Regions from separate parts of the Phenylobacterium koreense genome, predicted to be linked through region 1. Evidence: predicted binding sites of a transcription regulator. Region 1 holds the regulator's gene; the other holds the start of a gene.

The links. The regulator LexA, encoded in region 1, represses DNA repair genes until DNA is damaged. The targets are predictions, from matches to a motif close to ATGTTCNCNANNTGTTCT.
Region 2: uvrA (excinuclease ABC subunit UvrA) is a predicted target of LexA. The motif match lies at 4,060-4,077, and genes of this name have one in related genera.

The regions. Positions count from the first base shown of each region.
Region 1 is NZ_JBEPLU010000002.1:326,200-341,101, reverse strand. Features, by position in the region: gene lpxD (UDP-3-O-(3-hydroxymyristoyl)glucosamine N-acyltransferase) at 1-438, shown strand, start outside; gene fabZ (3-hydroxyacyl-ACP dehydratase FabZ) at 435-902, shown strand; gene lpxA (acyl-ACP--UDP-N-acetylglucosamine O-acyltransferase) at 905-1,696, shown strand; gene lpxI (UDP-2,3-diacylglucosamine diphosphatase) at 1,698-2,540, shown strand; gene lpxB (lipid-A-disaccharide synthase) at 2,537-3,760, shown strand; gene gltA (citrate synthase) at 3,911-5,191, opposite strand; gene gltX (glutamate--tRNA ligase) at 5,250-6,659, opposite strand; gene ABID41_RS13415 (ComEC/Rec2 family competence protein) at 6,781-8,847, shown strand; gene lexA (transcriptional repressor LexA) at 8,828-9,520, opposite strand; gene trpC (indole-3-glycerol phosphate synthase TrpC) at 9,654-10,442, opposite strand; gene trpD (anthranilate phosphoribosyltransferase) at 10,439-11,449, opposite strand; gene ABID41_RS13395 (anthranilate synthase component II) at 11,452-12,042, opposite strand; gene ABID41_RS13390 (hypothetical protein) at 12,117-12,317, shown strand; gene trpE (anthranilate synthase component I) at 12,426-13,958, opposite strand; gene ABID41_RS13380 (peptidylprolyl isomerase) at 13,955-14,902, opposite strand, start outside.
Region 2 is NZ_JBEPLU010000001.1:96,413-111,314, forward strand. Features, by position in the region: gene ada (bifunctional DNA-binding transcriptional regulator/O6-methylguanine-DNA methyltransferase Ada) at 1-597, shown strand, start outside; gene ABID41_RS00480 (2OG-Fe(II) oxygenase) at 594-1,319, shown strand; gene ABID41_RS00485 (DUF1203 domain-containing protein) at 1,338-1,808, shown strand; gene ABID41_RS00490 (dipeptidase) at 1,871-3,091, shown strand; gene ABID41_RS00495 (enoyl-CoA hydratase/isomerase family protein) at 3,155-3,958, shown strand; gene uvrA (excinuclease ABC subunit UvrA) at 4,159-7,050, shown strand; gene ABID41_RS00505 (methylated-DNA--[protein]-cysteine S-methyltransferase) at 7,089-7,634, opposite strand; gene ABID41_RS00510 (glutathione S-transferase family protein) at 7,738-8,349, shown strand; gene ABID41_RS00515 (hypothetical protein) at 8,346-9,230, opposite strand; gene trmFO (methylenetetrahydrofolate--tRNA-(uracil(54)-C(5))-methyltransferase (FADH(2)-oxidizing) TrmFO) at 9,359-10,765, shown strand; gene ABID41_RS00525 (squalene/phytoene synthase family protein) at 10,769-11,461, opposite strand; gene ABID41_RS00530 (Mth938-like domain-containing protein) at 11,511-11,870, opposite strand; gene secF (protein translocase subunit SecF) at 11,870-12,805, opposite strand; gene secD (protein translocase subunit SecD) at 12,816-14,417, opposite strand; gene yajC (preprotein translocase subunit YajC) at 14,435-14,785, opposite strand.

The sequences.
Region 1 (14,902 bases):
GCAGGTGGCGCCAAGGGCGTGGTGGACATTCCCCAACTCGGCCGCGTCATCTTGCAGGACGGCGTCACGATCGGCGCCAATAGCTGCATCGACCGTGGGGCGTTCGATGACACCGTGATCGGCGAGAACACCAAGATCGACAACCTGGTCCAGATCGCCCACAACGTGCGCGTCGGGCGGAACTGCGTGATGGCGGCCCATACCGGGATTTCCGGCAGCGTCACCATCGGCGACGGGGCGGCCTTCGGTGGCCGGGCGGGCGTGGCGGACCACGTCACCATCGGCGATGGAGCCCAGGTGGCCGCCGCCGCGGGGGTATTTCGAGACATTCCGGCCGGCGAGACCTGGGGCGGCGTGCCCGGTCAGCCGATCCGGCGTTGGATGAGGGAGGTGGCCTGGCTCTCGCGCTCGGCCAACCGTAAGGGGACGGAGCAATGAGCAACGACGTGGCCGCGGGCGAGGTGTCGATCGACATTTCGGAAATCATCAAGCGGATTCCCCACCGTTATCCGTTCCTGCTGGTCGACCGCGCCGAGGCGTATCGGGCCCATGAATCCATCGTGGGCGTCAAATGCGTGACCATCAACGAGCCGTTCTTCCAAGGGCACTTCCCTGAGTATGCGGTGATGCCCGGCGTGCTGATCGTCGAAGCCATGGCCCAGACCGGCGCGGTCCTGATGTCCAAGTCCCTGGACGTGGATCCGGCGGGAAAGACCATCCTGTTCGCTTCAGTGGACAACTGCCGGTTCCGCAATCCGGTTCGCCCCGGCGACGTCCTGCGCATGTACGTGAAGGTGCTGCGCGCCCGAGGCGGCCTCTTCAAGTTCGAAGGCAAGGCCATGGTTGGCGACAAGATCGCCGCCGAAGCCGAGTTCGCCGCAATGTTGGTGGAGACGCCATGAGCATCCAGGTCCATCCCAACGCCATCGTAGATCCCAAGGCCGAACTGGCCGAGGGCGTCTTCGTAGGGCCGTTCTGCACCGTCGGGCCGGGCGTCAAACTGGGAGCGCGGACCAAGCTTGTCTCGCACGTCGTCATCGACGGGCGAACCGAGCTGGGTGAGGACAACGTCGTCTATCCTTTCGCCATGCTGGGCGGGCCGCCGCAGCACACTGCCTACAAGGGCGAGGAAACCCAACTCATCGTCGGCGACCGCAACCTGATCCGTGAGCACGCCACCATGAACACCGGCACGGCCGGCGGCGGTGGCGTCACTCGGGTGGGGTCCGATGGCCTCTACATGATCGAGAGCCATGTCGGGCACGACTGCGTCATCGGAGACAATGTGATCCTGACCAAGCAGGCGACCCTGGGCGGTCACTGCGAGATCGCCGATTTCGTGATCATCGGCGGCCTCGCGGCGGTGCACCAGCGGACCCGCGTAGGGCGTCACGCCATGGTCGGCGGCCTGGCCGCGGTCGTGAAGGACGTGATCCCCTATGGCTCGGTCTGGGGCAACCATGCGCACCTGGAGGGCCTGAACCTCCTTGGGCTAAAGCGCCGCGGCTTCTCGCGCGAGACGATCAACACCATGCGGGCGGCCTATCGCCTGCTGTTCGCCGACGAGGGAACCTTCCAGGAGCGCCTGGATGACACTGTTGAGACCTATTCGGATGTGCCGGAGGTGATGGAGATCGTGGACTTCATCCGCGCCGACGCCAGCCGGCCGCTCTGCCTGCCGGAGCGAGAGGTCTAGCATGTCGAAGCTGGGACTGATCGCCGGCGGCGGCGCGCTGCCGGTCGAGCTCGCTCAGCACTGCGAACGCGCAGGGCGGCCGTTCTTCATCGTGCGGCTGAAGGGCTTTTCCGGACCCGAGATCGCGCAGTATCCGGGCGTCGATATCGGCGTGGCCGAGCTGGGCAAGTGCTTCAAGGCGCTGAAGCGGGCCGGCTGCAAGGCGGTGACTCTGGTCGGAACCGTCGATCGGCCGGACTTCAAGACGCTGGCGCCTGACCTGCGCGGGCTGGTGGCCTTGCCAGGCGTGATCGCCGCGGCGCGCAAGGGTGACGATGCCTTGCTGCGCCAGTTGCTCGGCGAGTTCGAGAAAGAGGGCTTCGCCGTCGAGGGAGCGCACGAGGTGATGGGCGACCTGACCCTGCCGGCCGGCCCGCTCGGCGCCGTTTCGCCGACGCCCGAACAGATGGCCGACGTCTATCACGCCCTGAAAGTCGCCCGCGCCATTGGCGAACTGGACGTGGGGCAGGGGGCCGTCGTCTGCGACGGTCTGGTGCTCGCGGTCGAGGCCCAGGAGGGCACTGACGCCATGCTGCGGCGGGTCGCCGAGCTACCCCATAGCATCCGCGGCGTTCCCGAAGCCCCGCGCGGCGCGCTGGCCAAGGCGCCCAAGCCGATCCAGGAGACCCGCATCGACCTGCCGACCATCGGTCTGAACACCATCCAGCGTGCGGCAAAGGCCGGCCTGGCGGGGGTAGCCGGGGAGGTCGGCCGCCTGCTGGTGCTGGATCGTGACGCCGTGATCGAACTGGCCGATGAGCTCGGGCTGTTCGTGGTGGGCGTGGAGCCGCCCGAAGCGTCGTGACCCGCCCGCTCTGCGTGATGCTGGTGGCCGCGGAGGCCTCTGGCGACGATCGCGGCGCGGGGCTCGCCAAGGCCCTGCGCGCGCGCCTGGGGGAGAAGGTCCGCTTCGTCGGGGTCGGAGGAGAGCGCATGTCCGCGGAAGGGGTGAAGAGCCCCTTCGATATCTCCGAGCTTTCGATCCTCGGCCTGCTCGAGGGCCTGATGGCCTATCCGAAGGTGAAGGCTCGCGTGGCCGATACGGTCGCCCTGGCAGCGCGCGAGAAACCGGATGTGGCGATTTTGATCGACTCCTGGGGGTTCACCCTGCGGGTCGCCGTCGGCCTGCGGAAGCTCGATCCCAAACTGCCCCTGATCAAGTACGTGGCGCCCCAGGTGTGGGCGACGCGGCCCGGGCGGGCCAAGACCCTGGCCACCAGCGTCGATCACCTGCTCTCGATCCACGTCTTCGACGCGCCCTATTTCGAGGCCGAAGGCTTGCCGGTGACCTTCGTCGGCAATTCGGCGCTGAACATCGACTTCTCCCAGGCAGATGGCGGCCGCCTGCGGGCGCAGCTCGGCATCTCGCCTGAGACGCCGGTCCTACTGGTGCTGCCGGGCAGCCGGCCGGGGGAGATCACCCGGGTCCTGCCGCCGTTCGCCGAGGCGGCGGCGATCCTCAAACATGAGCGGCCGGACCTCGAGGTGGTCATTCCGGCCGCGCCGACCGTGGCGGCGAGCGTCCGTGAGGCGGCGGCCTCCTGGGCTCACGTCGTCGAGGGCGAGACCGCCAAGCTCGACGCCATGAAGGCCGCGACCGTCGCCCTGGCCTGCTCGGGGACGGTGACGACCGAATTGGCGCTCGCCGGCGTGCCGATGGTGATCGGTTACCGGCTGGGAGCCATGACCCACGCCATCCTCAAGCGCCTGATCCGCACGCCTTACATCACGCTGTTCAACATCGCCGCCAAGGCTTTCGTCGCGCCAGAACTGGTGCAGGACGACTGCAACGGTCCGGCCTTGGCGCGCGAGATTGGCAAGCGGCTAGACGATCCGGACCTGCGCAAGGCTCAGGCGGCCGCTCAAAGCGAGGCCCTGCTCAAGATGGGCCGCGGCGGCCCCGACCCTTCGGAAACGGCCGCCGACGCGGTGTTGAAGCTGCTGGGCGAGAGAGCCAAGACATCAGGTCCTGATGACCGAGCCGGTCAAGCACCGGCCGGAACTGATCGCGCACATAGGCGGTGAACTGGGCGCGCGACGCCATACTTCAATGCTCAGGACGCCCTGATCGTCGAAGCCCGCCAAGTGCACCAGGCCGCCCGGCGGATCGGCCAAGCAAGCAAAAGGCCCCGCCAGCGAACTGACGGGGCCTGATTGCGGTCTCGAAGTCGAGGCTTAGCGCTTGTCGACCGCGACGTAATCGCGCTGCGCGGCGCCGGTGTAGATCTGACGCGGACGGCCGATCTTCTGCGCCGGATCCTCGATCATTTCCTTCCATTGGCTGATCCAGCCGACCGTACGGGCCAGGGCGAACAGCACGGTGAACATCTCCGGCGGGAAGCCGAGCGCGCGCAGTGTGATGCCCGAATAGAAGTCGACGTTCGGGTAAAGCTTGCGCTCGACGAAGTACGGGTCGTTGAGGGCGATCTTTTCCAGTTCGATCGCGATCTTCAGCAGCGGGTCGTCCGAATGGCCGACTTCCGCCAGCACTTCGTGGCAGGTCTGCTGCATGACCTTCGCGCGCGGGTCGTAGTTCTTATAGACCCGGTGGCCGAAGCCCATCAGGCGATAGCGACGATCCTTCACGCCTTGGACGTACTCGGGGATGTTTTCCACCGAGCCGATCTCGGCCAGCATGTTCAGGGCTTCTTCGTTCGCGCCGCCGTGGCTCGGGCCCCAGAGACAGGCGATGCCGGCCGCGATGCAGGCGAACGGGTTGGCGCCCGACGAACCGGCCAGACGGACGGTCGAGGTCGAGGCGTTCTGCTCGTGGTCCGCATGCAGGATGAAGATGCGGTCCATGGCGCGGGTCAGCACCGGGTTCGGCTTCCAGTCCTCGGCCGGGACCGAGAAGCACATGCGCAGGAAGTTTTCCGAGAAGGACAGGTCGTTGCGCGGATGCACGAACGGCTGGCCCTTGAAGTACTTGAACGCCCGGGCCGCGATGGTCGGCATCTTGGCGATCAAACGGTGCGAGGAGATGATCCGTTGTTCCGGATCTTCGACGTTGGTGCTGTCGTGGTAGAAGGACGACAGGGCGCCGACAGCGCCGACCATGATGGCCATCGGGTGCGCGTCGCGGCGGAAGCCGGCGAAGAACCTGTCGAACTGGTCGTGCAACATCGTGTGGTAGGTGATGTTGTGCTGGAAGGTCTCGAACTCCTTGGCGTTCGGCAGTTCGCCGTTCAGCAGGAGGTAGCAGACTTCCAGGAAGCTCGACTTCTCGGCCAGTTGGTCGATCGGGTAGCCGCGGTGCAGCAGGACGCCCTTGTCACCGTCGATGAAGGTGATCTTGCTCTCGCAGCTCGCCGTCGAGGTGAACCCGGGGTCGTAGGTGAAGACGTCAGCCTCGGCGTAGAGCTTTCGAATGTCGACGACGGCCGGGCCGTCGGTTCCCTTGAGGATCGGCAGCTCGACCGACGTGCCGCCGAAACTCACCTTAGCCGTTTCGCCCATGCCATTCCTTCCGTAATTCAAAAGTTAAAAACGCCCGAAATTGAGGCCTTATAGCGCCTTATGCGGGCTGTGAAAGCGCGTCGTCGAGGCGCCCTAAACTTTCCTGTTTCCCAAGGCTCACAAGGGCTCCGGCGAGGTCCGGAGCCGGCGAGCCGCCGGAGATCACGCCGCGTAAGGCCGGACCGATCTTTCCAAGCCCGACGCCCTCGCTTTCGGCGAAGCCGCGGATGGCCTTTTCGAGCGTCGGGACGTCCCAGTTCGGTTGCGAATCCAGCGCCGTTCTCAGCCGGCGCAGGCGCGCGGAGGTCTCCTCGTTGAGCATGCCTCTGATCTTTTCAGGTAGCTCCAGCGGCCGGCGCTTGAGGGCGAAGACGGTGGCGTCGGCGAGTTCCAGAAGCGTCTTGGCGCCGTCGCGCACCAGAGGAACGGTGCGTTCAATGATCGCTTCGTCGCCGTCGTGCAGGTGGAAGTCGCGGCTCTTGTGGACCTTGGCCACCAACCGGGCCAGGCGGACGGGGGCGGCCTGGCGGATATAGTGGTTGTTCAGGTGGTTGAGCTTATCCCAGTCGAGGCGGGCGGGGGCGCCGACCACGTCCTTGACGTCGAACCAGGAGATGGCCTGCTCGTCGGAGAAGATCTCGTCGTCGCCATGTCCCCAGCCCAGCTTGGCCAGGTAGTTGCGCATGGCTTCGGGCAGATAGCCCATGTCGTCGAATTCGCTGACCGCCTGCGCGCCGTGGCGCTTGGAGAGCTTGGTCCCGTCCGGTCCGTGGATCAGCGGCAGGTGAGCCCAGACCGGAACCTCCCAGCTCATGGCCTGATAGATGAGGGTCTGGCGGGCGGCGTTGTTCAGGTGGTCGTCACCCCGGATGACGTGCGTGATGCCCATGTCGTTGTCGTCCACGACGACCGCGAGGTTGTAGGTCGGGGTGCCGTCGGAGCGCAGCAGGATGAGATCGTCCAGGGTCTTGTTCTGGAATCGGACCTCGCCTTTCACCTGGTCGTTGACAATCGTCTCGCCTTCGAGCGGGCTCTTCAGGCGCACGACGTAGGACTGGCGGTCGTCATAGTTGCCGGCGCCGCGATCTCGCCAAGGCGAACGGATCACCCGGCCTTCGGCACGCGCCGCTTCGCGTTCGATTTCCAGCTCGTCCGGCGTCATGTAGCAGCGATAGGCGGTGCCGCGTTCGAGCATCTGCTCGACCACCTCACGGTGGCGGTCGGCGCGCGCGAACTGGAACACCGGCTCGGCGTCCGGCTTCAGCCCCAGCCAGTCGAGACCGTCGAAGATCACCTGCACGGCCGCCTCGGTGGAACGCTCGCGGTCGGTGTCTTCGATACGAAGCAGGAACTTTCCGCCGGTATGTCTTGCGTAAAGCCAGTTGAAAAGCGCCGTCCGGGCCGTGCCAATGTGCATGGAGCCGGTGGGCGAGGGGGCGATCCGGGTGACGACGGGGCGGTCGGGCATCGAGTTGGAGACTGTTACTTCAGCAGGCGCGTCTGAGCTGCGCGCGGCGCCTATTAGCACGGTCGAAGCCGGGCGTCCCACAAATCGCCGCATCGCAACATGGCTCTTTGATCAAGCCTCCGTGCAATCGGATCGCTGGCGTCTGTGGACCCCTATCGCCTTCGGCGGAGGTGCGGGGATTTATCTGGCGTTGCCGGCCGAGCCCATCTCCGCCGTGGCTTTGGGCACGCTGGCCCTGGCCTTTGCCCTCATCCTGTCGGTCGGGCGTCTCGGGCTGCCCCGAGGCGCGGTTATCGGCCTGACGCTTGCCGCCTTCCTGCTGGGCGGATTTGCCGCGGCCAAGCTTAGGACCCAGACGGTCCGCGCCCCGATCGCGCCGGCCGGCGGCGGCATGCGGACCATCGACGGCTTTGTGGTCGACATCACCAATCCCGGCCAGGGCGGGCTGCGCCTGCTGATGGCGCCGATCCGGATCAGCGGCCTTGCGCCGCAGGAGACGCCGATCCGGGTGCGGATCACCCTTGGGGAGGGCGACTGGTTGCCGAGGCCGGGGGATGCCATCCGAGTGCGCGGTATGGTCAACGCTCCGCCACCGCCGGCGAGCCCGGGGTCCTACGATTTCGCGCGGGACGCATTTTTCGACGGCATCGGCGGTGTCGGGTTCGCGCTTGGCGAGGCCCGTCCCATCGACGGGCCGGCGCCTCCGGCGCGGCTCGCCCTGCAAATGAGGCTGAACGCGCTGCGCTGGGGGCTGGCCGAGCGAATCGTCGAGCAGATGGGCGCCTCAAGCGGAGGGCTGGCCGCGGCGATGATCACCGGCCACGAAGCTTTCGTGCCCAAGGAGCAGGTCGAGGATCTGCGGGCCTCCGGCTTGGCGCACATCATCTCGATCTCCGGGCTGCATATGGCCATCGTCGGCGGCTTTGCGTTCGGCGCCGTCCGCCTGCTTATCGCCGCCTGGCCGTGGATGGCGCTGCGGGTGTCCTCCAAGAAGGTCGCCGCCGTCTTCGGCCTGCTGGCGGTCGGCAGTTATCTGCTGATTTCCGGTGCGCCCAGTCCCGCCGAGCGCTCGGCCATCACTGCGGGGGCGGCCTTCCTGGCGATTCTGGCCGATCGGCGCGCGATCAGCCTGCACACCTTGGGCCTGGCGGCCCTTGTGATCCTCGCCTTCGAGCCCGAGGCGGTGATCCAGCCCGGCTTCCAGATGTCGTTCGCCGCGACCGCGGCCCTGGTCGCCCTGGCCGAGGCCTGGCCGCGGCCGCCGCGGGAGATCAATACGCCCTGGCCGATCCGCGCGGCCCAGGCGGTCGGCGTCTGGACCGCGGCCAGCATCGGAGCCAGCTTCGTGGCCGGGCTGGCGACCGGCCCGTTCGCCATGCAGCACTTCAACCGGGTTTCGACCTTCGGCCTGGCCGCCAATCTGCTGACCGCGCCGATCAGCTCCTTTCTGATGATGCCGGGCCTGGCGATCGGCGCCGCCTTGACGCCTTTTGGCCTGGGCGGACCATTCCTGTCGGCGGCGGGCCTAGCCATCGACACCATGAACATGATCGCCGGGTGGATCGCCGATCTGCCCGGAAGTCAGCGGATCTTCGCCAGCGCTCCGGCCTGGACCCTGCCGGCCGCCTTCATCGGTATCCTGTGGCTGTGTCTTTGGAGGGGGCCGCTCCGCTGGCTCGGCTTGCCCCTGGCCCTGAGCGTATGGCTATGCCCGCGCCCGCCGGCGCCGGACATTTGGATCGCCGCCGATGGTTCGACCGCAGCCGTCAGGCGAGGGGATCAGGCGGTGCTGCTGCGCCCCGACGCCAAGCTCTTCGCCGCCGAGCTTTGGGCCAGGCGGCGCGGCCTGACGCCGGCGGAGGGTTCGGCCGCGCGGGAGGTCGCCTTCGACTGCGATCGCTGGTCCTGCGCCCCGCGCCAGGGAAGCGCCGATCCGAAGGTCGCGGCGATCTTCACCCGCCGGGCCTCGACCATAGCGGCCAAGCAGCCGCTGTTTTGCGGATGGGCGGAGGTGGTTATCGTCCGTGGATCTGCCGAACCTTGCAGGAACGCGCTGACGCTCACCGAGGCGGACTTCGCCAGGGGCGGGTCGGCCGAGCTCTACAGAAGCCCGTCCGGCTGGCGGGTCGTGTGGGCCCAGGACCTGCGCGGCCAAAGACCCTGGACGATCAGTGGTAGCGGCGGATGAGGCCGACCAGCCGACCCTGCACCTGAACCTGGTCCGGTCCGAAGATGCGGGTCTCATAGGCCGGGTTCGAGGCTTCGAGCGCGATCGAAGCGCCTTTCTTGCGCAGGCGCTTCAGGGTGGCTTCCTCGCCCATCACCAGGGCCACGACGATGTCGCCCGAATTGGCGGTGTCGGTCTTGCGGATGACCACATAGTCGCCGTCAAGGATCCCGGCGTTGATCATGGAATCGCCCTGGATCTCGAGGACGAAATGCTCACCCGCGCCCAGGATCGTCTCTGGGACCGGAATCCGGTCGCGCTCCTGCTGGATGGCTTCGATGGGCGTGCCGGCGGCGATGCGGCCGAGGATCGGCAGCTCGCGCGTATCGTTGGCGATGGGCAGGGCGTTCGGGTCGCCGCCTTCGACTACCTGGGGCTTGAACGGCGCGCGCCCCTTGGGCGGGGCGGTCGTCGTCGCCTGCTGCGGCAGCTTCACGACTTCGAGCGCGCGGGCCCGGTGCGGAAGACGGCGCAGGAAGCCGCGTTCCTCGAGCGCAGTGATCAGGCGGTGGATGCCCGACTTCGACGCCAAGTCCAGGGCCTCCTTCATTTCGTCGAAGGACGGCGAAACCCCCGTTTCCTTGATCCGCTCATGAATGAACATGAGAAGTTCGTGCTGTTTACGGGTGAGCATGGCTGTCGAGCCCTTGGAGAACAAAGCGCTAACGTCAGGAATGTTCTCTAGGTGTTCTTCATTAATGTCAAGTTACTGCTGAGCCCTTGAAAGGCTTAGGGTTTTCGAAGCTTGACGATAGGTCCGAGGCGACTCAGCCGAGCAGGGCGCGGGTCGCCGCCGTGACATCAGCCTGCCGCATCAGGCTTTCGCCGACCAGCATGGCGCGGGCGCCGACCTGCTCCAGCCGGGCTACGTCCGCCGCCGTGAAGATGCCGCTCTCGGTGACGAGGAGGGCGTCCTTGGGCGCCAGCGCCGCCAGGCGCTCGGTGACGGCCAGGTCGATCTCGAAGGTGCGGAGGTCGCGGTTGTTCACGCCGACCAGGGTGGCGCCGAGCTGGCCCGCGCGGGCCATCTCCTGCTCGTCATGGACCTCGACCAAGGCGTCCATGCCCAGGCGGGCGGCTTCCGACATCAACTCGGCGGCGAGCGCGTCATCGACCATGGCTAGGATCACCAGGATGGCGTCCGCCCCAAAGCCGCGGGATTCGGCCACTTGCCACGGATCGACCAGGAACTCCTTGCGCAGGGCCGGGATCGAGACCGCATCGCGCGCAGCGGTGAGGAAGGCGTCCGCGCCCTGGAAGCTCGGGGTGTCGGTCAGTACCGAGAGGCAGGCCGCGCCGCCGGCCTCGTAGGCGCAGGCCAGGGCCGGCGGATCAAAGTCGGCGCGGATCAGGCCCTTCGACGGCGAAGCCTTCTTGATCTCGGCGATCAGGGCGAGCTTGCCCGGCGCATGGGCGCGTTCGAGGGCGTGACGGAAGCCGCGAGGCGCCGAGGCGGCCTTGGCGGCGGCGTCGATGTCGGACTGGGATCGGGCTGCGCGGCGCGCGGCGACCTCTTCGCGCTTGTAGGCGGCGATCTTCGAAAGCACGTCGCTCACGCCGTCACCTGGACCAGCTTGGCGAGGGCGGCCTTGGCGCGTCCGTCATCGAGGATGTCGCCGGCCAGGGTGACGCCTTCGCGCAGGGTCTCGACCTTGTCGCCGACCAGGAACGCGGCGGCGGCGTTCAGGAGGACGATGTCGCGATAAGGGCCCTTGGCGCCGTCGAGCAGTTCGCGCAGCGCTTTGGCGTTGTCAGCGGGGGAACCGCCGCTGATGTCGGCCAGGGCCGAGCGGGGAAGGCCGACCGCTTCCGGCGTGATGGTGAAGAGGCGGACTTGGCCATCGCGATATTCGGCCACGCTGGTCTCGCCGGTCGTGGTCATCTCGTCCATGCCGCCGCCATGGACGACCCAGGCGCGCTCAGCGCCCAGGGCGCCCAGCACCCGCGCCAGCGGCTCCACCCAGCGGTCGGCGAAGACGCCCATGACCTGGCGCTGGGCGCCGGCGGGGTTGGTCAACGGGCCGAGCAGGTTGAAGATCGTCCGGAAGCCGAGATCGGTGCGGATCGGCGCCACGTGGCGCATGGCGCTGTGGTGGGCGGGAGCGAAGAAGAAGGCGACGTTCGCCTCGTCCAGCGCCCGGCGCTGCTGGTCGGCGTTGACGTCGAGGTTGACGCCCAGTTCGACGAGCACGTCGGCGGCGCCCGAGCGCGAGGAAACCGCTCGGTTGCCGTGCTTTGCGACCTTCAGCCCGCCGCCTGCGGCCACGAAGGCGACGGCGGTCGAGACATTGAGGGTGTGCAGGCCATCGCCGCCGGTGCCGCAGACGTCCATGACCTGGAAGTCGTGCTCCAAGGTGATCGCGGCCTTGCGCATGGCGCGGGCGCAGGCGGTTATTTCGCCGGTCGTCTCTCCGCGCATGCGCATGGCGGTGACCGCGGCGGCGATCTGGGCAGGGGTCGGCTCGCCGCGCAGGCAGGCGGCGAAGAACTCGCCGGCGTCCTCTTCGGTCAGGGTTCCGCCATCGGCCAGGCGGCCGAGAAGGGGCTTGAATGCGTCGGACATGTCTAGGCCTCAGCCTCCTCGGTGAGGCCCGTAAGCTTGAGGAAGTTGGCGAGCATGGCGTGCCCGCCCTCGGTGGCGATGGATTCCGGGTGGAACTGCACGCCATGGACCGGCCGCGACCGGTGGCTGAAGCCCATGATCTCGCCGTCCTCGGTCCAGCCGGTCACTTCCAGCACATCGGGCAGTGTCGACTTCTCGACGGAGAGGCTGTGATAGCGGGTGGCCGTGAACGGGTTCGGCAGGCCGGCGAAGATACCCTTGCCCTCGTGGTGGATCAGGCTGGTCTTGCCGTGCATCAGGGTCTTGGCGCGAACCACCTCGCCGCCGAAGGCCTGGCCGATCGCCTGGTGCCCGAGGCAGACGCCCAGGATCGGCAGGTCCTCCGGCGCGGCCGCCAGAAGGTCCAGGCAGATGCCGGCCTCGTTGGGGGTGCAGGGGCCGGGGGAGAGCAGGACGCCATCGGGTCGGAGGCCCAGGGCCTCCTCCACGCTGAGGGCGTCGTTGCGGTAGACGAGCGTCTCCGCGCCCAGTTCGTTCAGATAGTGAACCAGGTTGTAGGTGAAGCTGTCGTAGTTATCGATCACCAGGATCATGAGCTTCCTCTAGGCTCCAGCCGCTCCCGCGCCAAGCGATTGCGGGGATCGGTCGTTCGAAACATGCTGCGGCCATGACCCCAGGCGATTCCGCCCTCGATCGTGACCGAATGGTCTATGCCCGTGCGCTGCTGCGGATTCCGGTGGCTCGGGAGAGCGCCTGGCCGGCCCTGGCGGCGGCTGCCGCGGCGGCCCTGGCGGCTCTCGCCCTGGCGGCGGCGATGATCACCGCGCCGCCCGTCACCACCACCCACGTGGTGCAGCGCGACCTCTAGAGCACGATGCGATCAGACGGAATCATCTGATCGTTGAATCGTGCTCTAGATTCAAAGTTTGAGCGCGTTCTAGTCGCAAAACCGGTTTCCACTTTTGCGGAACGCGCTCTAGACGAAGCGCCAGGATTCCTCGGCGGCGCGGCGCAGGGCGCGGGCCTTGTGCAGGGTCTCGTCGTACTCGGCGTCGGGATCGGAGTCGGCCACCACGCCGCCGCCGGCCTGGACGTACATCTGGCCGTCCTTGAAGCAGGCGGTGCGCAGCACGATGCAGGTGTCGACCGAGCCGTCGGCGCCGAAATAGCCGACCGCGCCGGCATAGGCGATGCCGCGCTTCTCAATCTCCAGCTCGTCGATGATCTGCATGGCCCGCACCTTCGGCGCGCCCGACAGGGTGCCGGCGGGCAGGGCGGCCATCAGCACGTCGACCGGGTCCAGGCCCTCAGGGGCGTCGCCCTCGACGTTGGAGACCAGGTGCATGACGTGGCTGTAGCGCTCGACGAAGAACGAGTCGGTCACACGCACCCGCGGCGCGCGGCTGGCCGCCGCCGGCTCGTTGGCGCCGGCGCTCTTCAGCATGGCCACTCGGCCGACGTCGTTGCGGCCCAGGTCCAGCAGCATGAGGTGCTCGGCCCGCTCCTTCGGGTCGGCCTTCAGCTCGGCCTCCAGCGCGCGGTCCTCCTCGGGGGTGGCGCCGCGCGGGCGGGTGCCGGCGATGGGGCGGATGGTGATTTTGCCGTCGCGCAGCCGCACCAGGATCTCCGGCGAGGAGCCGGCGAGCTGGAAGTCGCCGAAGTTCAGGTAGAACAGGAACGGCGAAGGGTTCATGCGCCGCAGCGAACGATAGAGCGCGAACGGGTCGCGCTCGAAGGGTGCGCGGAACCGGTGGCTCGGCACCACCTGGAAGATGTCGCCGGCCAGGATGTAGTCCTTCGCCCGGGCGACGATCTGGCGATAGTCCTCGCGGCTCACCGGCGTGGTGAAGCGGTCCGGCTCGGGACCGGCGTTTCCGGTCAGGGCCGGCGCGGAGGTCTTGAGGTCGGCGACCACCTCGGCAAGGCGAAGCTGAGCGTCGTCATAGGCCGCGCGGGCGGTGATCTCCGAGGGGCGCACGGTCGTGACCAGGATGATCTCCTGGGCGATGGCGTCGAAGATCGCGACCATGGAGGGCCGGATCATCAGTCCATCGGGCAGGTCCAGCGGATCGGGATTGATGTTCGGCAGCTTCTCGACCAGCCGGATCATGTCGTAGCCGATCGCGCCGAACACGCCGGCCGACATCGGCGGCAGGCCCTCGGGTAGGTCCAGCCGCGAGCGGGCGACGAGGTCGCGCAGCGAATCCAGCGCTCTGCCGGCCTGCGACTGGAATCGGCCGGCCTCGATGTCCGGACCCACGGCGATTTCCGCCTTGTCGCCGCGGCACCTCCAGACAAGGTCGGGCTTCATGGCGATCACCGAGTAGCGTCCGCGGTGCGCGCCGCCTTCGACCGACTCGAAAAGGAACGCGTAGGGCCGGCCGTGGGCGATCTTCAGGTAGGCCGAAACCGGCGTCTCCAGATCGTCGATCAGGCGGGTCCAGACGACCTGCGGCGCGCCTTGAGCATACTTCGCCTCAAAGTCCGCAAACGCAGGGTCGATCGTCACTTGGCCTTCTCCGCCTTGCCCGCCGTGGCGGGCGCCTTTTCTTCTTTGGTCAGGGGCGGCAGGCCGAGGGCCGCACGCGCCTTGTCGGGATAGATTCTCGCGCCGACTTCGGTCCGGGCCGCCTTGCGGGCCGCCACGCCAAGGTCCTGGAACAGCGCCATGGTCACCTGCGGGCGCACTTCCTCGGTGATGCGGGCGACGGTCGGGCCGGTCGGGGCGCGGACGGCCTCCAGCTTGCCGACGATCAGGCCGAACTGGGTGTGCTCGGCGGTGAACACGTCACCGGGCTTGGCGCTGAAGGCCTTGCCAAGTCCATCGCGGGAAAGCTGGGTGCTCTGGGCTGCGGTGCGGCGATCGAGGTTGGTCACATGGACGACCTTGGCGCCGGCGGCGGCTGCGACGGTCTCCAGGCTCTCGCCCTTGCGCACGCGGGCGGCGAACTCGTCGGCGCGCGCCTGCATCCGCTTGACCATCTCGCGCATCATCCAGAACCGGGTGAGCTGCGGTTTGACCTCGGCGAGCGGGGGCAGGGCCTTCGGGATCACCCGATCGACGCGGACGGCGAAGTAGGAGCCTTCGCCGGCGTCCTGCAGCTCGCTCTCGGCGCCAGCGGCCAGGCCGAAGGCGGTCTCGAGCATCTTCGGAGTGACGCCCTGCAGGGGCTGGCCCTGCTGGCCCTGGCCCGCCTGGGTGACCGGGCCGATGGTCACCGCCGGCACGCCGGCCTTCTTGGCGGCGTCCACGAGGTTGGCGCCTTCGTCGCGGGCGGCCTCATAGGCCTGGGTGAGGGCGTAGACCTTCTCGGCCGCGGCGTCCTTGCGAACCTCGGCCTCGATCTGCGGCCGGACCTGTTCGAGGGTGACGGCCTGGCCGGGAGTGACCTTGGTCACCTTGACCACCGCCATGCCCAGGTCGCCCTGGATCGCCGAGGAGACCTGGCCGGC
Region 2 (14,902 bases), on a different contig from region 1:
ATCTACGACGCCGGCTTCAATTCCGGCGGCCGGTTCTATGAGGCCTCCGAGAAGGTGCTGGGCATGGCCCCGCGGCGGTTCCGGGCCGGCGGCGAGCGGGCGGCGATCCGCTTCGCCGTCGGCGAATGTTCGCTGGGCTCGATCCTGGTGGCGGCGACCGACAAGGGCGTCTGCGCAATCCTGCTGGGCGATGATCCGGAGCTGCTGGTCCGTGACCTCCAGGACCGTTTCGACCGGGCCGAACTGATCGGCGGCGATGAGGCCTTCGAGGCCCTGGTCGCCAAGGTCGTGGGCCTGGTGGAACAGCCGCGCCTGGGACACGACCTGCCGCTGGACGTGCGCGGCACGGCCTTTCAGCAGCGGGTCTGGCAGGCTTTGGCGCAGATTCCGGCCGGGGAGACGGCGAGCTACGCCCAGGTGGCCGAACGCATCGGCAAGCCCGGCGCGGTTCGCGCGGTAGCCCAGGCCTGCGCGGCCAACGCGCTGGCCGTGGCGATCCCCTGCCACCGCGTAGTGCGCAACGACGGGGCGCTGTCGGGCTATCGCTGGGGCGTCGAGCGCAAGCGCGCCCTGCTCGAGCGCGAGGCGGCGGCATGAACGCCCCGCTTCCCGCCGATCCCGCAGCGAGGATCGCGGCCCTCGATTGGCGCGGCGTCCTCGCCGAGTTGGACCAGCAAGGCTGCGCCCTGCTCCCCAGCCTGCTGGACGCGGCGACCTGCCGCGAGGTCGCCGCGCTCTATGGCCAGGAGGCCGGCTTCCGCAGCCGGGTGGTGATGAGCCGGCATGGCTTTGGCCGCGGCGAGTACAAGTATTTCGCCTATCCCCTGCCCTCGCCCATCTCGGAACTGCGGACCGGGCTCTACCCGCGCCTGGTCGAGACCGCGAACCGCTGGAACGCCGAAATGGGGCTGGCGACGCGTTATCCCGCCCAGCATCAGGCGTTTCTCGATCGCTGCCATGCAGCGGGCCAGACGCGGCCCACGCCCCTGCTGCTGCAGTACGGCGCCGGCGACTTCAACTGCCTGCACCAGGACCTCTATGGCGAGCACGTGTTTCCGTTGCAGGTCGCGATCCTGCTGTCGGAGCCCGGCCGCGACTTCACCGGCGGCGAGTTCGTGCTGACCGAGCAGCGCCCGCGGATGCAGTCGCGGGTCGAGGTCGCGCCGCTGCGCCAAGGTAACGGCCTGGTGTTCGCGGTGAACCAGCGGCCGGTGCGCGGAACGCGCGGCTCCTACCGAGTGACCATGCGCCATGGGGTCAGCCAGGTGCGCTCGGGCGCACGCCACACCCTGGGCGTCATCTTTCACGACGCCCTCTAGAGACCTCGGAGAAAAACGATGTCCTTCAAGATCACCGGCCTGCCGGTCGACGAATTTCGCCCGCTGTTCGGGCTGTCCGAGGCCGAGCTGGCGGCGCGGGGCATGGTCCGCGTCACCGCCGACGCGCCGGTCGGCTATCCCTGCCGCATCACCCTGGAAGACGCCCCCGCCGGCCAGACGCTCATCCTACTGAACTACGAGCATCTGGACCTCGATAGTCCCTATCGCTCCCGCCACGCCATCTTCGTGAGCGAAGGGGCGACGCAGACGAAGGTGGCGGTGGACGAACTTCCGGGCTGCCTCACCGCCCGGGCGCTGATCGCCCTGCGCGCCTATGACGAGCAGGGCATGATGACCGCCGCCGAACTGGCGCCGGGGGCGGAGCTAGCGCCCGTCATCGAACGAATGCTCGCCGATCCCCAGGTCGCCTATCTGCATGCCCACAATCCGGGCCGTGGCTGCTATGCGGCGCGGATAGATCGCAACTGAGGCTTGCGCGGGCGGTCCAAACGCTGAAGGTTCGAGCCTTGTCATTTCGGGGAGAGGCGTCGTTGCTCAAGTTTGGTGTTCCGCTCGCGATCCTTCTGGCGGGGGCGGCCGCGCCGGCCCTGGCGCAGTCCACGGCGGTGAAACCCGAGACGAAGATTCTCCACGAGAACCTGATCGTCCTCGACCCCCACTTCGACACCCCGGCCAATATGGCGGTGAAAGGCTTCGACATCCGCCAGCGGCACGAGGTGATCGACGGCAGCCAGGTGGACTATCCGCGGATGGTCGAGGGCGGCGTGGATGGCGGCTTCTTTGCGATCTTCACGCCGCAGGGACCGAACACCAAGGCGGGCAACGACGCGGCGCGCGACCACGCGCTGATGCGGGCCGTGGTGATCCACGAGATGATCGCTCGCGACGACGACCTCTTCACCCTGGCGACCAAGGCCGAGGACGCAGCCCCGATCGTCCAGTCGGGCAAGCGCTTCGCCTTCATCAGCATGGAGAACGGCGCGCCGGTCGCGAATGACCTGACGCTGATGCAGACCTTCTACGACCTGGGCGTTCGGATGATGAGCCCGGTCCATTTCGCCAACAACGCCCTGGCCGACTCCGCGACCGACCCGAAGGGGCCGATCCATGGGGGCCTGAGCCCGCTGGGCAAGCAGTTCGTGGCCGAGGCCAACCGGCTGGGCGTGCTGCTCGACGCGTCCCACGCTTCCGACCAGGTCCTGGACCAGATGCTGGACCTGTCGAAGGCGCCGATCATCCTCTCCCACTCGGGCGTGCGGGCCGTCTACGATCACCCGCGCAACGTTCCCGACCGCCTGCTGCGCAAGCTGGCCGACAAGGGCGGCGTCATCCAGATCAACGCCTTCACCGGCTACATGAAGACCACGCCGGACAATCCGGCCCGCCGCGCCGCCCTGGCCGAGCTCAACCGCACCTACGGCAATCCGCTCGCCCTGGCCGCGGACAAGCGCGACGCCTATCGCGAGGCCCGCAAGGCGATCGACGCGAAATATCCCGCGCCGCAGGCCAACATGGACGACCTGATGGCGCACATCCTCCATGCGGCGCAGGTCGCCGGGAAGGACCACATCGGCATCTCCGGCGACTTCGACGGCGGCGGCGGGATCGAGGGCTTCGCCGACATCACCGACTACCCGGCCCTCACTGAGCGCCTGATCGCCGCGGGCTTCACCCAGGAGGACCTGGCCAAGTTCTGGGGCGGCAACGCGCTGCGGGTGCTGAAGGCCGCCGACGAGGCCAAGGCCAAATAGCGGGCCTTGCCTGACGCGACGGCGGCGTCGCCACCATCGGCGGGGAACCAAGGGAGCCTTGCCGTGTACGAGCACCTCGATCTGCGCCAGGACGGCGACGTCGTCTGGGCGACGATGAACCGGCCCGAGCGGCTGAACGCCCTGAACCGGCGACTGGTCGAGGAGCTGCGCGACTTCTTCGTCGGGCTCTACTGGCGCCGCGACGTGCGGGTGGTGGTGCTGTCGGGCGCGGGCCGGGCGTTCTGCGCAGGGCTCGACCTGAAGGAGCGCAACGCGCAAGGAAACGGCGAGAGGTCGGTGGGCGCAAGCCTGACCGGCCAGCGGCAGATCAGTGAGATCGTCATCGCCATGCGCCGCTGCCCCCAACCGATCATCGCCTGCGTCGACGGCGCCGCCAGCGGCGGCGGCTTCGCCCTGGCCCTGGCCTCGGACGTGCGGATCGCTACCCCGCGCACCCGGATGAACGCCGCCTTCATCCGCATCGGCCTCTCGGCCTGCGACATCGGGGTGAGCTATTTCCTGCCGCGGATGGTCGGATCGTCGGTGGCGGCCGAGTACATGCTGACCGGCCGCTTCATCGAGGCCGAGCGCGCCTATCAGCTCGGCCTGGTCAGCCGCGTCGTGGAGCCGGAGGCGATGGCGGCCGAGGCGCAGCGCTTCGCCGCCGACATGCTGCACGCCACGCCGCTCGGCCTGCGGCTGACCAAGGAGGCGCTCAACCACGCCATCGACGCCCAGGGGCTGGAAGCGGCCATCGCCATGGAAGACCGCAACCAGATCCTCGCCAGCCTCGACGGCGACTTTGGCGAAGGCGTCGCCGCCTTCTTGGAGAAGCGCACCCCGCGCTACGAGCGCCGCGAGGGGTGAGGCCCGCGCTCGGCGGTTAGATGCACCCTGCTGACATCGCTGCTGACAGGTTTGTGCGCGCATCGGCGTAAAACCTGCCGATCGGATTGCCGCAGCCAGGTTTGTTCACACAATGTTCCTGTGTTATCGGTGAGTCTCGGAACTACATTAGACGGAAGCCGCCGAGGGCATCGGCGGCGGTAAGCGTTTTCCGGAAAACCATGGCCGAACAGCTCAACTTCATCCGCGTGCGCGGCGCGCGCGAGCACAATCTGAAGGATGTCAGCGTCGATATCCCGCGTGGGGAACTCGTCGTCCTGACCGGCCTGTCCGGCTCGGGCAAGAGTTCGCTGGCGTTCGACACGATCTACGCCGAGGGCCAGCGTCGCTATGTCGAGAGCCTCTCGGCCTATGCCCGCCAGTTCCTGGAACTGATGAGCAAGCCCGACGTGGACCTTATCGAGGGCCTGTCGCCGGCGATCTCCATCGAGCAGAAGACCACCAGCCGCAACCCGCGCTCGACCGTCGGCACGGTGACCGAGATCCACGACTACATGCGCCTCCTGTGGGCGCGGGTGGGCGTGCCCTATTCGCCGGCGACCGGCCTGCCGATCGAGAGCCAGACCGTCAGCCAGATGGTCGACAAGCTGACCGCCCTGCCCGAGGGCGAGCGGCTCTATCTGCTGGCGCCGGTGGTGAGGGGCCGCAAGGGCGAGTACCGCAAGGAGATCGCCGAGTGGCAGAAGGCCGGCTTCCAGCGGCTGAAGATCGACGGCGAGTTCTATCCGATCGAGGACGCCCCCGCCCTCGACAAGAAGTTCAAGCACGACATCGACGTGGTTGTGGACCGGCTGGTGACCAAGGCCGGCCTCGAGAGTCGCTACGCCGACAGCCTGGAAACCGCGCTGAAGCTGGCCGACGGCATCGCCACGGCCGAATGGGCGGACCTCGCCGACGGCGAGACCGAGCCCAAGCGGCTGATCTTCTCGGAGAAATTCGCCTGCCCGGTTTCCGGCTTCACGATCAGCGAGATCGAGCCGCGGCTTTTCTCGTTCAACAATCCCTACGGGGCCTGCCCCGTGTGCGACGGCCTGGGCGCCAAGCTGGCCTTCGACGCCGACCTGGTGACGCCCGACAAGGAAAAGACCCTGCACAAGGGCGCGATCGCGCCTTGGGCCAAGGGCCCCTCGCCCCTCTACACCCAGACCCTGCAGGCGCTGGCCGCCCACTACGGCTTCTCGATGGACATGCCGTGGTGGAAGCTGCCCGAGGGCGCCAAGACCGTGGTGCTCTATGGATCGGGCTCGGAAAAGATCAAGTTCGTCTATGACGACAACGCCCGGAAGTACGAGGTCAACAAGACCTTCGAGGGCGTGCTGCCCAACCTGGAACGCCGCTGGCGCGAGACGGACTCGTCCTGGGTGCGTGAAGAACTGGGCCGCTACCAGTCGGAAACGCCCTGCGAGGCCTGTGAAGGCTATCGCCTGAAGCCCGAGGCCCTGGCCGTGAAGATCAACGGCCGACACATCGGCGAGATCAGCCGCCTGTCGATCCGCCACGCCGGCGAATGGTTCGCCGGCCTGGAGCAGGTGCTGACCGAAAAGCAGATGGAGATCGCCCGGCGGATTCTGAAAGAAATCAACGACCGTCTGCGGTTCCTGGTCAATGTCGGCCTCGATTATCTGAATATGTCGCGCTCGTCCGGCACGCTGTCGGGCGGCGAGAGCCAACGCATCCGCCTGGCCAGCCAGATCGGTTCGGGCCTGACCGGCGTGCTCTACGTGCTGGACGAGCCGTCCATCGGTTTGCACCAGCGCGACAACACCCGCCTGCTGGAAAGCCTGAAGGGCCTGCGCGACCTGGGCAATTCGGTGCTGGTCGTCGAGCACGACGAGGAGGCGATCCTCACCGCCGACTACGTGATCGACATGGGGCCAGCGGCCGGCGTCCACGGGGGCGAGATCATCGCCCAGGGTCCGCCGAACGAGATCATGGCCAACCCCAAGAGCGTCACCGGCCAGTACCTGTCCGGCGCGCGGGAGATCGAGATCCCCGAACAGCGCCGGCCGATCTCGAAGAAGAAGGTGCTGCGCGTCGTCGGCGCGACCGGCAACAACCTGAAGAACGTGACCGCGGAAATCCCGGCCGGGACCTTCACCTGCATCACCGGCGTCTCGGGCGGCGGCAAATCGACCTTCACCATCGAGACCCTCTACAAGGCCGCCGCCCGCCGGCTGCACAACGCCTCGGATGCGCCGGCGCCGCACGAGCGGATCGAGGGGCTGGAGCTGTTCGACAAGGTCATCGACATCGACCAGTCGCCGATCGGCCGCACGCCGCGTTCCAACCCGGCGACCTATACCGGGGCCTTTCAGCCGATCCGCGACTGGTTCGCCGGCCTGCCGGAAGCCAAGGCCCGCGGCTACGGCCCCGGCCGCTTCTCGTTCAACGTCAAGGGCGGGCGCTGCGAGGCCTGCCAGGGCGATGGGGTCATCAAGATCGAGATGCACTTCCTGCCAGACGTCTACGTCACCTGCGACGTCTGCCACGGCAAGCGCTACAACCGCGAGACCCTGGAGGTCCTCTTCAAGGGTAAGTCGATCTCCGACGTGCTGGACATGACCGTCGAGGAGGCCGCCGACTTCTTCAAGGCGGTGCCGCCGGTGCGCGACAAGATGGAGACGCTGAAGCGGGTTGGCCTTGGCTACGTCCAGGTCGGCCAGTCAGCGACGACGCTGTCGGGCGGTGAGGCGCAGCGGGTGAAGCTGAGCAAGGAGCTCTCGCGCCGCGCCACCGGCAAGACGCTCTACATTCTCGACGAGCCGACCACCGGCCTGCACTTCGAGGACGTGAAGAAGCTGCTGGAGGTGCTGCACGAGCTGGCCGACCAGGGCAACACCATGGTCGTCATCGAGCATAACCTGGACGTGGTGAAGACCGCCGACTGGCTGGTCGACTTCGGCCCCGAGGGCGGCGACGGCGGCGGCGAAATCGTGGCTCAAGGCTCGCCCGAACAGGTGGCCGACAATCCGCGTAGCTGGACCGGTCGCTACCTGGCCGACATCCTCAAGCGTCACGAGGAGCGGCGCGGACAGGCGAAGAAGAGCGCATAAGATCTCTTCTGCTCCCCCATAAAGCGGAAGGAGAAGGATTACCGCCCGCCGAACAGCGGCAGGGTGTCGGGCGAAAGCGCGCCTTCGATTTCCAGCATGCGCAACTTGGTGTCGGCGCCGCCGGGGGCGGAGAAGCCGCCCTTTTTGCCGCCGGACGCCAGGACACGGTGGCAGGGCACCACGATCGGCCAGGGATTGGCGCCGAGGGCTTGGCCCACCGCGCGTGACAGACTGACCTCGCCCAGGCGACGGGCGATGTCGCCATAGGTCAAGGTCTGGCCCGGCGGGATGGCGCGGGCGATGGCGTAAACCTGCAGGTTGAAGATGGGCGTCCCGGCCTCGTCGAGGACGATCTCGCGCAAGTCGCGCTTCTCGCCGGCCAGCAGGGCCTGGATGCCGGCGATCGCGGCGGCGACAACCGGCGGCGGCGCCTGTTCGGCGATCTCGGGATAGCGCTTGGCCAGCTTGGCCTGCAGGCTCGCGCCCTCGACCTGCGGCAGGAATACGGCCGTCAGCCCCTTATCGCTCCATGCGACCGCGCAGAGCCCAAGGGCCGTCTCAAAGCGGTGATAGCCTTCGGTCATGGCGGCATTCTACCAGCTTCGCGCGTCAAGGCTGGCGGCTTTCGGACGCTTGCAGCGCGGTCGCGGTTCGCAATAGCGTGGCCGAAAGACTTAGGGAGCCACCATGATCCTCTACGGCGCGCCGATGCCGGCGCCGAACCCCCGCCGCGTCCGCATCTTCCTCGCCGAGAAGGGTATCGACCTGCCCGAGACGCCGGTGAACATGATGAAGCGCGAACACAAGTCGGCCGAGTTCCGCGCCAAGAACTCGATGGGGCAACTCCCCGCTCTGGAGCTGGACGATGGGACCTGCATCTCCGAGACCGTCGCGATCTGCCGCTACTTCGAGGAGACCAACCCGCAGCCGCCGATGTTCGGGACGATGGCGGTGGAGAAGGCGCTGATCGACCAGTGGATCCGCCGCGTCGAGTTCGCGGTCATGACCCCGGTCGGCAATTTCTGGCGGCACGCGCACCCACGCACCGCGGCTCTGCTGACCCAGTACAGGGACTTCGGGGAGTCCAATCGCGAGACCTATCAGGGAGCGCAGAGGTACGTGGACCGCGAACTGGCGGGCCGCGAATTCTTGGTGGGCGACACCTACTCGATGGCCGACATCTGCCTGCTCTCGACGGTGGACTTCGCCGAATGGATCGGCCTGCCGGTCGAAGACGAGTTCGAGAACCTCAAGGCCTGGCGCGCGCGGGTGAGCGCCCGGCCCAGCGCCGCCGCCTAGGCCTTCCGGCCGCTCAGCCCGCGATAGGCCACCGCGGCCGGCGCGATCATCACCGCGTAGTAGAGCGCGCTGAGCCAAGCCGAGACCAGCAGGTAGAGGATCATCGTCACCGAGAAATAGGCCTGCAGGGACGAATTGTCCGGGTTGAACATCCGTCCGGCTGCCTGGATATCGCCGCCCTTGGCGATAGCCACGGCGGCCACGAAGATCACCAGGACCAGCAGCGACATGGCGACGATGCCGCAGATGGCCAGGGCGTAGGCGCCGGTCAGCTTCCAGAACTGGCCCTTGGTCAGCTTCCAGGAGTCGAAGATCGACAGCCGATGTTCGGCGAAGGTGATGGCCGGGGCCAGCGACAGGCGCACCGCCACAAAGAACAGGACGCCGAGGATGAAGAACTCGATGACCACGGCCATCATGGTTCCCGCCCCCTGCCCCGCCACGCCCATGACGATGGCGGCGATGATCCCGGCGATCAGGACGGCGCCGAACAGGGCCACCATGGCCAGGAGGAAATAGACGAAGGTCAGCAGGGCCAGGCGGATCTCGTCCATGCCCAGCTTGAGATAGGAAAAGCCGTGGTCTTCCGGTCGCAGGGTGACGCGGTAGACCGCCGCCGCCATCACGCACTGGAGCAGCAGGCCGACGATCATCATCGGGAAGAGGACGCCGATCATCTCGCCCAGCGCGGCGGGATCGGGAGTTTCAGCGGGACCGGCTTCCAGCAGGGCGCTGGCCTCGCGGCCAACGGTGGTGAGGTAGACGGCGCTGCAGATGCTGACGAAAAAGCACAGCGCAGCCCAGACGAGGACGATCCTCGGTCGTTCTCGCGTCAGTCGGAAACCTTCGAAAGCGGCGTCGGTCGCCGAGAACGCGTTCATCTCTATCCTCTGGCCTGACGTCGCCATTAACGAGTCGGCCCCTGTTTGGCTGCGGATTCTGGTGATAGGTCCGGCGCCCCGCAAGGCCTAGCTCGCGAAGTCTTGCAATCGTTGCTAGTTAGTCACGCATGTCGATCAAACCTGTCCACATCGTCGGCGGCGGCCTCGCCGGTTCCGAGGCCACCTGGCAAGTCGCCCAGGCCGGCGTCCCTGTCGTGCTTCATGAAATGCGTCCGGTCCGCAAGACGGACGCGCACCAGACGGAGGGCCTCGCCGAGCTCGTCTGCTCGAACTCGTTCCGGGCCGACGACTGGACCGGCAACGCCGTGGGCCTGCTGCACGCCGAGATGCGCAAGCTCGGCTCGATTATCATGGCCTGCGGAGACCAGCACCAGGTGCCAGCCGGCGGAGCCCTGGCGGTGGACCGCGAGGGCTTTTCCCAGGCGGTGACCGCGCGGCTCGAGGCGCACCCGCTGGTGACCATCGAACGCGAAGAGATCGCTGGCCTGCCGCCGGCCGAATGGGACAGCGTGATCGTCGCGACCGGCCCCCTCACCTCGCCGGCATTGTCGGAAGCGATCCTGAAGCTGACCGGCGAGGGCGAGCTGGCCTTCTTCGACGCCATCGCCCCGATCGTGAACTTCGACTCCATCGACATGGACGTCTGCTGGCGGCAGTCGCGCTACGACAAGGCTGGGCCGGCGGGCGAAACCGCCGCCTACATCAACTGCCCAATGAACAAGGAGCAGTACGAGGCCTTCATCGACGCCCTGCTGGCCGGGCCGAAGTCAAAGTTCAAGGACTGGGAGAACGTGCCCTATTTCGACGGCTGCCTGCCGATCGAGGTGATGGCCGAGCGGGGCCGCGAGACCCTGCGCCACGGGCCAATGAAGCCGGTCGGCCTGACCAACGCGCATAAGCCGGACGAGAAAGCCTACGCTATCGTCCAACTGCGCCAGGACAACGCCCTGGGCACGCTGTGGAACATGGTCGGCTTCCAGACAAAGCTGAAGCACGGCGCCCAGACCGAGATCTTCCGGACCATTCCGGGCCTGGAGAAGGCGGTGTTCGCGCGTCTCGGTGGCCTGCACCGCAACACCTTCCTGAACAGCCCGAAGCTGCTGGACGCCCAACTGCGGATGAAGAACCAGCCGCGGCTGCGCTTTGCGGGCCAGGTGACCGGGGTCGAGGGCTATGTGGAAAGCGCGGCTGTCGGCCTGCTGGCCGGCCGTTTCGCCGCCGCCGAACGGCTGGGCGCCGGGATCGAGCCGCCACCGGCCACGACGGCCCTGGGCGCGCTGATCGGCCATATCACCGGCGGCCACATCGACGCTGGCAAGGGCTCGTTCCAGCCGATGAACATCAATTACGGCCTGTTGCCGCCGCTGGAGAACGCCGGCGCCAAGCGCCGCGAGGACGGCAGCCGGATCGGCGCCAAGGAGCGCGGCCGCAACAAGAAGCTGGCTGTGGGCGAACGCGCCTTGGCCGACCTGGACGCCTGGGTCGGGGCGAACACGAAGATCGCCGCCGAATAGGCTTCAGAGTCGCCCGCGGGCGACCGCCAGGAAGAGGCGCAGGCGCGCCTCCAGGTCGCTTGGCCGTCGCCCCTGCGCCCGGACGCGGGCCAGGGTCGCATGGGCCACGGCGGGAAAGGCGGCGACCGATATGCCGTGGGCCTGGTCCAGCGCCTCGCTGAGCGCCGCCTGGGCGTCCTCCCCCTCCATCCCTGCGGTGCCCATCAGGCGTCCGATCGCCCAGGCCTTCCCAGCCTCGGCGACACGGGGAAGATCCGCCCCAGGGTCAAGGACCAGGGCCGCCGCGCGGGCGGCCGCCCCGCCGGTTCCCTCCGCCCACTCCAGGGCGTCGGCAAGGGTCATGGGCTCGGGCTCGAGCTCGCGGTAGCGGGCGTCGACCATCGCCTCCAGCGGCTCGCGCGGCAGGCTGCGCCGCTCGATGGCCTTGGCGAGGGAAAGCGCCGTCGGGTGGTGGCGGACGGGCCGGCCGCCATAGACCTCGTCCAGCACCTCGCGCCACCAGGTCAGGCGAATCTCGCCGAGCAGCGGGTTGGACGCCACCTTGGGCGCGCGCGCCAGTTCGTGATCGAAGGCGTAGATGGCGACCACGTCAGCGCGCTTCTCGGGATCGGCGATGAAACGGCTCGACAGCCAGCGCTCGGAATCGACCCGGCGGGTCTGGGCGTCGAGATCGTCGGGGACTTCAGGTTCGGACATCACGAAATGAGAAAAACGCCCGCCGGGCGCGGTCTGACTGAGCCCGAACCTAGACCGCGATCAGCGCCGCGGCGAGCTTGCGGCCGTCGGCCGTGAGGATGTTGTAGAACTGGCAGGCCGAGGCGGTGTCCATGAACTCCAGCCCGATGCCCGCCCGCTGCAGCGCCTCGCGGACGGGGCGCGGCGGCAAGGCGTTGGAGGCGCCGGCGCCTAGGAGGACGAACTCCACCGCCTCACGGCCGGCCTCGAGCACTTTGGCGAAGTGCTCGGGCGCCAGCTCGGCCATCGATCGCACCGGCCAGGCCAGGGCCTGGTCCTGCAAGATCAGCAACGAGCCCTCGTGACGGCCGGTGGAGAGGCGGAAGCCGCCATCTCCATAGGTCTCGATCTGAGGCGCGTCGCGGGCCACTAGGCCCTCGCCGGCTTGAGCGGCTCGGCCGGCTCGTCCCCGCGCTTCACCCCCCAGAGCAGGATGATCGGTAGAGCGACATAGATCGACGAATAGGTGCCGACCAGGATGCCGAACACCATGGTGATGACCAGCGGCAGCAGCACCGGCCCGCCGAAGAACACTGCGCCCGACAAGGCGAGGATCGCGGTCGAGCCGGTGATCAGCGTCCGGGACAGACGCTCGTTCTCGGACCGGTTGATGACCTCTCCCAGGGGCGCGGTCTTGTACTTGCGCAGGTTCTCGCGAAGCCGGTCGAAGGTGATGACCTTCTCGTTCATCGAATAGCCGATCACCGTCAGCAGGGCGGCGATGGAGGTCATCGAGAACTCGAGGTGGGTCGCCGACAGCATGCCCAGCGTCAGCAGGACGTCGTGGAACACGCCGACCACGGCGCCGAGGCCGAACTGAAGCTGGAAGCGGAACCAGATGTAGAGGAGCATCAGGAAGACCGCGACCCCGAGGGCCATGAAGCCCCCGCGCATCAGTTCGCCCGAGACCTTCGGCCCGACGACCTCGACCTTCTTGAAGGTGATGCCCGGGAAGGTCTTGGCGAGCTCGGCCTTGATGCGCTCGGCGCCCTCGACCGGGTTCACCCCGGCGGCGGTGCGGAAGCGAAGCATGGCGCCGTTGGGCGCGCCAAGTTGCTGGACCTGGGCGTCCTCGCCGCCGACCCGCATCATGGTTGCGCGCAGCGCGCCGATGTCGGCCGGACCCTTGGTTTGCACCTCGATCATCGAACCGCCGATGAAGTCGATGCCGAGGTTCAGGCCCTTGGTGAAGAAGGACACGCCCGAGAGGACGATGAGGATCGCTGAAAAGACCGCCGCATAGGGCGCCAGCCGCACGAAGTTGAAGTGAAACTCACGCGGCAGAATACGGATCAGAGGCCACATATCCTGAACCCTATACGATCGGCAGGGCCTTCGGCCGGGTGGTGCGGAACCACAGGCCGATGAGCACCTGAGTGATGACGACGGCGGTGAACACCGAGGTGACGACCCCGATCAGCAGCGTCCAGGCAAAGCCCCGGATCGGCCCGGAGCCGAACTGAAACATGATCAACGCAGAGATGGCGCTGGTGATGTTGGCGTCCAGGATGGAGACCAAGGCGCGGGAATAGCCGTGCTCCAGGGCCGATATGATCGAGCGTCCGGCATGGGCCTCGTCGCGTATCCGCTCGTAGATGAGCACGTTGGCGTCGACGGCCACGGCCAGTGTCAGGATCAGGCCCGCGATGCCCGGGAAGGTCAGCGTCGCCTGGGTGAACGACATGATCCCGAGGATCAGCAGGACGTTCACGATCAGGGCGATGGCCGCGAAGACGCCGAACAGGCCGTAGGCGAGGATAATGAAGACGATGATCGCCACGCCGCCGATGAGCAGCGAAATCACTCCGGCGCGGACCGCGTCGGCCCCCAGTTCGGCGCCGACGGTGGACTGCTGCTCGACCTTCAGCGGGGCTGGCAGGGCGCCGGCGCGCAGGAGGATCGCCAGTTCATTGGCGCTCTCGGGCGTGAAGTTCCCGGTGATCTGGCCGCTGCCGCCAGTGATCGCGCTTTGGATCACCGGTGCGGAGATGACCTTGTTGTCCAGAACGATGGCGAAACGCTTGCCGATGTTCTGGGCGGTGGCGTCGCCAAAGCGGCGGGCGCCCTGGCTGTTGAAGCGGAACGAGACGACCGCCTGGCCGGTCTGCTGGTCGAACTGCTGCTGGGCGTCGGTCAGCATTTCGCCAGTCACTAGCGCCCGGCGATAGAGAACGTAGGACTGGCCGGAACCGTCGTCGCTGGGCATGACGACCGAGCCCGGCGGAATGCGGCCGACGGCCATATCTTCGGGCGTCACGCTCTCGTCGACCATCTGGAAGGTCAGCTTGGCGGTCTGGCCGATGACGTCGCGCAGGCGCTGCGGATCGCTTTCGCCCGGCGCCTGGACGACGATCCGGTTGACCCCTTGGCGGACGATGGTGGGCTCGCGGGTGCCGAGTTCGTCGATCCGGCGGCGCAGAATCTCGATGGACTGGTCCACCGCGCGGCCGGCTTCGGCGTTCATGGCGTCCTGCGAGAGCGATAGGCGCAGACGACCGCCGCCTTCGTTGGAGATGCTGACGCCGCTGACGCCGGGCGCACCGACAGGCGCGGCGGCTACCGAGGCGCGCAGCTTGTTGACCGCGTCATTGGCCTGGGCCGGGTTGTTGACGAGGACGGTGACCTCGCCGCCGACCTGGCGCAGTTCGGAGAAGGTGATGTTCGCTTCACGCAGTTGGGTGCGAACATCCTCCACGAGGTTGGTCAGTCGCTCGCGCCGAAGGGCTTCGGTGTCGACTTCAAGCAGAAGGTGCGATCCGCCTTGCAGGTCGAGACCCAGGTTTAGGGTCTGCTTGGGCATGAAGCCCGGAAGACTGTCGCGCACGTTGGGCGGCAACAGATTCGGCAAGGTGAAAAGCACGCCGAAGATCGCCGCGAAAACCACGGCGATCACCTTCCAGCGCGAAAGAGTGATCATGTGCAGGTCTAGCCTTTTTAGGCCTTGGCGTCGTTAGCAGGGGCCGGTTCGCCGCGCACGCGGACCTCGGCGATCATGCCCTTCACCACCTTGATGGTGACGCCCTGGGCGATTTCAAGGCCGATTTCCTTGTCCTCGACGCGCACCACCTTGCCGATCACGCCCGAGTTCAGGACGACGGTGTCGTTCCGCTTCAGGTTGGTGATCATTTCCTGGTGCTGCTTCATCCGACGCTGCTGGGGCCGCATCATCAGGAAGTAGAACAGCACGACCAGGCCGACGAGCGGCAGCATCTGGATCAGCATGGCCTGCAGGCCGCCCTCAGCGGCGGCTCCGGCGGTCTGTGCGAAGGCGGGCGTGGCGAACATGGCGCTCCGAAGCTCTTTAGTCAGGGCCCGTCGGGGACCCGGTTTTCAAGTCGGCGGAAGCTATGCGCTGCGTCTTCGTTTTGCAATGGAAGCGCCGTGCCGCTAAGCAGCGCAGCC